2 regions of the Janthinobacterium svalbardense genome follow, and region 2 is predicted to be linked to the other one. Evidence: predicted binding sites of a transcription regulator. Region 2 holds the regulator's gene; the other holds the start of a gene.

Region 1 (3,188 bases), 2.7 Mb from region 2:
AGCATGGTGCCCAAAGTGACGCCACGCGACAGATGCGAGCGGTATTTGACCCATTCGAAGAAGGCGCTGGGGTCCGTTTCCAGCAGATTGCTGTTCAGGCGCTTCTGCATGTCGAGCCAGGTGGCGTTCTGGATTTCCCACACTTCCGTCGTCAGGGTGCCCCGCACGGCGCGGGCGTTTTCGCGCGCCCCCGTCAGGCAGGCGAGGATGGAGGACGGGTTGTTCGGGTCGCGCACCATGAAATCGAGCACGTCGCGCGTGTGGAAGCGGCCATATTGATGGTCATATGCGCTTTGCAGCTCGGAAATGCCCAGGGTGGCGCGCCAGCCCTGTTCCGCATCCTGCTCGGACTGGGGAAGCATCGACGTTTGCATGTTGACGTCGAGCATGCGCGCCGTGTTTTCCGCCCGCTCCGTGTAGCGGGCCATCCAGAACAAATGATCGGCGGTGCGGCTCAGCATGTTTTCTCTCCTGCAAAAGCGGATGTCTCTTCCAGTACCCAGGTATCCTTGGTGCCGCCCCCTTGCGAGGAGTTGACCACCAGCGAGCCTTCCCCGAGCGCCACGCGGGTCAGGCCGCCCGGCACCATGGAAATCGTCTTGCCGGACAGCACGAACGGGCGCAGATCGATGTGGCGCGGCGCGATGCCGGCATCCACATACGTGGGGCAGGCGGACAGGGCGAGGGTCGGCTGGGCGATGTAGCCGCCCGGATTGGCCAGCAGGCGCTGGCGGAAGTCCTCGATCTGCGCGGCGCTGGAGGCCGGCCCCACCAGCATGCCGTAGCCGCCCGCGCCATGCACTTCCTTGACGACGAGTTTTGCCAGGTTCGCCAGCACGTAGGACAAATCGGCACTCTTGCGGCACTGGTAGGTGGGCACGTTGTTGAGGATCGGCTCTTGCGACAGGTAGAATTTGATCATGTCGGGCACGAAGGGGTAAATCGACTTGTCGTCGGCCACGCCCGTACCGATGGCGTTCGCCAGGGTGACCCTGCCGGCGCGGTACACGGACAGCAGGCCAGGCACGCCCAGCGAGGAGTCCGAGCGGAAGGCCAGCGGATCGAGGAAATCGTCGTCGACGCGGCGATAAATCACGTCGACGCGCTTTGGCCCACGCGTGGTGCGCATGTAGACGGAGTTGTCGTTGACAAACAGATCCTTGCCTTCGACCAGTTCCACGCCCATTTGCTGGGCCAGAAACGCGTGCTCGAAGTAGGCGGAGTTGTACATGCCCGGCGTCATGACGACGACCGTCGGGTCATCCACGCCCATGGGCGCGACGGAGCGCAGGTTGTCGAGCAGCATGTCCGGGTAATGGTCGACGGGGGCGATGCGGTTGCGGGCAAACAGTTCCGGGAACAGCCGCATCATCATCTTGCGGTCTTCCAGCATGTAGGACACGCCGGACGGCACCCTTAAGTTATCTTCCAGCACATAGAACTCGCCCTTTCCCGCGCGCACGATATCAACGCCAGCGATGTGGGCGTAAATATCGGAGGCGACGGAAATGCCCTGCATTTCCGGGCGGTACTGGGCATTCTTGTAGATTTGCTCGGCGGGAATGATGCCCGCCTTGATGATGTTTTGCTCATGATAAATATCATGGAGGAACATGTTCAAGGCTTGCACGCGCTGCACCAGGCCCGTCTGCATCTGCGCCCACTCGGCAGCGGGGATGATGCGCGGGATGGTGTCGAACGGTATCAGGCGCTCCGTACCGGCATCGTCGCCATACACGGCGAAGGTGATGCCGACGCGGCGGAACGTCAGGTCGGCTTCGGCCCGCTTGCGGGCGATGGTCTCGGGTGATTGCTGCGCCAGCCAGTTGTCAAATTCACGATAGTGTTCACGTACCTTGCTGTCCGCTCCCACGTCATCCGCAGTCATTTCATTGAAAAAATTTGCCATGTTGTGATTTCCCTTGAGCCGTGTCTATGTATAGCTCAGCAGGAAGCGTGCCAGCGGGGCGGCCGCAGGAAGGTGTGAATATGACCATTTTTGTGGCGTCGCACCATCCTTCGCACCGCTTTGGTGCGCTAGCTGTCACTCTTGGGAGCGCCGGCGGGCGGGACGAACGGACGGCAATCGACGGGCACGTCGAAGATGAAGCTGGTGCCCGTTTCGGGTGCGCTGTCGACGGCGATGCTGCCGCCGTGGCTTTCGGCCACATTTTGCACGAAGGGAAGGCCGATGCCCCAGCCCGGCGCGGCGCTGTCGTTCTCGCGGCGCAGGTAGTCGAAGATGCGCTCGGCCTGTTCCGGCGCGATGGCGTGGCCGCCATTGTGCACGGTGAGGATCAGGCGTTCGTGCACGGCTTCCACGTGCACCTTGACGGGCGCGTCGTCGCCGTACTTGAGGGCATTGCTCAGCAGGTTTTCCAACGCGCGCCGCAGCGAGTTCTCGCACCACCAGCCGGTGACGGCTTGCCCGCTGACCTGGCATTTGCCGGGCCGCTGCAGGTTGACCTGGCCGGCCACAGCGTGCACCAGCGGCAGCACGTCGAACTGGCTCAGCGCCAGCGGCAGCTGCTGGCCCCGGTGGTAGCTGAGGCTATCGAGCAATTCCTCGATCATGCTGTCGAGCCGTTTGCTGTGCTCGGCAATCTTGTGCGCCAGCAAGACCACCCGTTCCGGGTCCGCCTGCCGCAGCAGCAACTGGGCGCTGGTGCTGATCACGGCCAGGGGATTGCGCATGTCGTGCGACAGGCCGGCCGCGATGCGGCGCCGGAAGCCTTCGTGCATGCTGGTAAATTCGCGTATCGATTCGCGGATGCCCACGTCGATCGAGGCATTGAGCACCTGCCAGTCCTTGCCGCGCAAGCTGATGCCGGACTCCTGCGCGACGGCGGCGAAGCAGTCACGGAAGATCTGGTATTCCTGGATCACCTGTTCCGGCCCGTAATTGGTCATGCGCGCCCGTTCATTGCCATGCACGGCGGGCACGTTGCTGTTGCTGGCGGCGTTTTCGCGCGGATGGCCCGGCGTGAGGGCTTCGGCCAGGTTGTCGAAAAAGGCGGGCAAGGTATTGATGAGTATGGGCGTGAGCAGCTGGTCGGCGCCGCGCACGCTGGCGCGCACGCGCTGTTCCCAGGCGCTGAGGACGGCGTCGCGCATGGCGCAGAGGCGCTGCGCGCGCTGCAGTGGGTGGCGCGCGCTGGCCTGGCTATCCGCCTGCTGATCCGTGGCAA
Region 2 (3,188 bases):
AAGGCCTCGCCCGGCGTCGATTCGAACAGCGCCAGCAGCGCCCCCATCTGCGCCTCGGGCAGATAGACATCGGCCAGCCCCGTGTACAGGGCATCGGCCGCGTTGATCGTCAAGCCCGTCAAGCCCAGGTACAGGCCCAGCTGGCCGGCCAGGCGGGACAGAAAATAACTGCCACCCACGTCCGGGAACAAGCCGATATTGACTTCCGGCATGGCCATGCGCGTGCGGCCCGTGACGATGCGCAAGCGATTGCCGGGCCCGGCTTGCGCCACGCCCATGCCGCCACCCATGACCACGCCATCCATCACGGCGATATACGGTTTCGGGTAGAAATGAATGACATGATTTAAGGCGTATTCTTCCGTAAAGAAATCTTCCAGCAATGCACTGCCGCCTTGCGGCGTAGCCAGGCCCGCATCATAAAAGAAACGGATATCGCCACCGGCGCACAGGGCTTTTTCGCTGCTGGAACGGATCACGACGGCGTCCACCTGCGGATCGTCGCGCCAGGCCAGCAAGACGGCACTCAGGGCGCGCACCATCTCCAGCGACAGGGAGTTGAAGGCTTTCGGACGGTCGAGCACGATGTGCCCGGTGCGGTTGCGGATGGAGGTCTGGACGAAGTCGCTCATGGCAGGCAGGAAAGAAGTGAAAGTGCCAACATTTTAGCGCCTGCGCGGGGAACATTGCGTTCGACAGGTACGGGCGCAAAAAAGGGCGCAAGATGTGCGCCCTTAGTTGATCACAACTGCTGGAAGCGGGTGGCCTTAAACGGCGACGACGGCGTCTTCCTCGGAGTTGTCTGGCAGATGCTTGATCGCCTCTTTACCGTGCCCTTGCACTTTGGTTTTGTACTTCATCACTTGCCTGTCCAGCTTGTCGATCAGGGTATCGATTGCGGCATACAGGTCGTGCGCCAGGCTTTCCACATAGACTGTTTTGCCACTCAGACGCAGGTTGACTTCGGCCTTTTGACGTTTTTCTTTCTCTTTGAGGTTATCCACGGTCAGAATCACGGCGATATCGATAACTTGATCGAAATGACGTTTCACGCGCTCCAGCTTCGTTTGTACGTATTCACGGATGGCTGGTGTCACTTCGAGATGATGTCCGCTGATGGTGAGATTCATACACACTCCTAAAGATGATCGGGTTCGTGCGGTCCATCCTATCCGGCCCGCAGAGGAACCGAAAAAAACTTACAAACACTTACGCAGGCTCACTGGCGGAATTTTCAACGCTTCCCGGTATTTGGCAACAGTACGTCGCGCAATCACCATGCCTTGTTCCCCCAGCATGTCCGCAATCTTACTGTCGGATAAAGGATTTTTAGGGTCTTCTGCTCCTGTCAGTTGCACGATCAATGCCCGTATCGCCGTCGATGATGCTTCGCCCCCCGCTTCGGTGGCGACGTGGCTACCAAAGAAATATTTCAACTCAAACATGCCATGCGGGGTCAGCATGTACTTTTGGGTTGTTACCCGCGAGATAGTACTCTCGTGTAAACCCAGTGTATCAGCTATTTCACGGAGCACAAGGGGGCGCATGGCAACGGCCCCATGCGAGAAAAAGTTCTTTTGTCTTTCTACTATCGCCTGCGCCACACGCAGGATCGTGTCGAAACGCTGGCGCATATTCTTGATCAGCCACTTGGCTTCCTGCAATTGCGCGCCCATGGCGCCCTCGCCCTTGCCCTGCTTGAGCAAGTTGGCGTACATGGCATTGACGCGCAGGCGCGGCATGACGTCGTTGTTCAGGGTGACTTGCCAGCCATTGCGCGCGCGCTTGACGACGACATCGGGCACCACGTAATCGGACACATCCGAGGCGAACACGGCGCCCGGATGCGGATTGCACTGGCGAATCACCGTCTGCGCTTCACGCAAGTCTTCCTCGTCGCAATCGAGGGCTTTTTTCAGCTTGTTGAAATCGCGCTGGGCAAACCAGGCCAGGTGCTTTTCCACGATGACGAGGGCCATGCGCCGCGTCACCATGGCGACGTGCGGCAAGCGCTTGATTTGCAGCGCCAGGCATTCGGACGCGTTGCGCGCACCCACGCCGGGCGGATCGAAACTTTGCAGCAGGGACAAGGCCGTACGCATCTCGTCGGCGTCGATTTCCAGCTCTTCCGGCAGGCGCGCCAGGATGTCGTCGAGCGACTCTTCCAGGTAGCCATTGTCGTCGAGCGCGTCGATGATCAGCTCGACCAGCGCGCGGTCGCGCAATTCGAGCACCGTCACGCGCATCTGCTCCATCAAGTGCTCGCGCAGGGTGCAGTGATGGGCCTCCAATTGCGGACGCGAATCTTCGTCGTCGGGCGCCTTGCCCCGGCTCGCCTCGCTCCAGTCGCTGTCGCCACCATCCGCGGCGGCCGGGCTGTCGCCCGCTTCGCCGTCAAAGGTTTCTGCTTCGGCCGGCGCCGCGGGCGCATCCTGGCCTGGCGGCTGGGGCGGTGCTTCGGCCGGCGCGGCCGTGGAACTCAGGGCCCCGTCGGACAGCAGGCGCAGCGAATGGTCGAGCGGATCGTCGAGGCGCTCGAGCAAGGGATTGTCCGTCAGCAGTTGCTCTAGTTCCTGGTGTAATTCCAGGGTAGACAATTGCAACAGGCGTATCGATTGCTGCAACTGCGGCGTCAGTGCCAGGTGCTGCGAAGTGCGCAGCTGCAATGATTGTTTCATTGGCTCACATGCGGAAGTGTTCGCCCAGATAGACCCGGCGTACCGACTCGTTCGCGATGATGTCGTCGGGGCGTCCCGACGCCAGCACCGAGCCCTGGTTGATGATGTAGGCACGGTCGCAAATACCCAGCGTCTCGCGCACATTATGGTCGGTGATCAGCACGCCGATATTGCGCTCCTTCAAGAAGCGCACGATGCGCTGGATCTCGATCACGGCGATGGGGTCGACACCGGCGAACGGTTCGTCGAGCAGCACGAAACGCGGGTCGGTGGCCAGCGCGCGGGCGATTTCCACACGGCGCCGCTCGCCGCCCGACAGGGACAGCGCCTGGTTCTCGCGCAACTTTTCAATTTGCAAGTCGGCCAGCAATTTATCCAGGCGCTCCTCGATCTCGGCCTTCTTCAGGGGACGGCCTTCGACGGTCTGGATTTCCAGCACGGCGCGGATATTGTCTTCCACCGTCAGCTTGCGGAAGACGGACGCTTCCTGTGGCAGATACGACAGGCCCA

What was found. Region 2 encodes sigma-54, which starts transcription at its own class of promoters, with help from an activator protein. Its sites were predicted from a motif close to TGGCANGNAANCTGCTTT; they were not measured.
Region 1: the regulator sigma-54 is predicted to act here: its motif matches at 1,945-1,962, upstream of CNX70_RS15570 (circularly permuted type 2 ATP-grasp protein).

Annotation. Positions count from the first base shown of each region.
Region 1 covers NZ_CP023422.1:3,512,380-3,515,567, reverse strand. Annotated here, with positions in the region: gene CNX70_RS15575 (alpha-E domain-containing protein) at 1-461, opposite strand, end outside; gene CNX70_RS15570 (circularly permuted type 2 ATP-grasp protein) at 455-1,909, opposite strand; gene CNX70_RS15565 (sensor histidine kinase) at 2,038-3,188, opposite strand, start outside.
Region 2 covers NZ_CP023422.1:844,954-848,141, reverse strand. Annotated here, with positions in the region: gene CNX70_RS03690 (enoyl-CoA hydratase/isomerase family protein) at 1-632, opposite strand, end outside; gene hpf (ribosome hibernation-promoting factor, HPF/YfiA family) at 768-1,130, opposite strand; gene CNX70_RS03680 (RNA polymerase factor sigma-54) at 1,200-2,678, opposite strand; gene lptB (LPS export ABC transporter ATP-binding protein) at 2,683-3,188, opposite strand, start outside.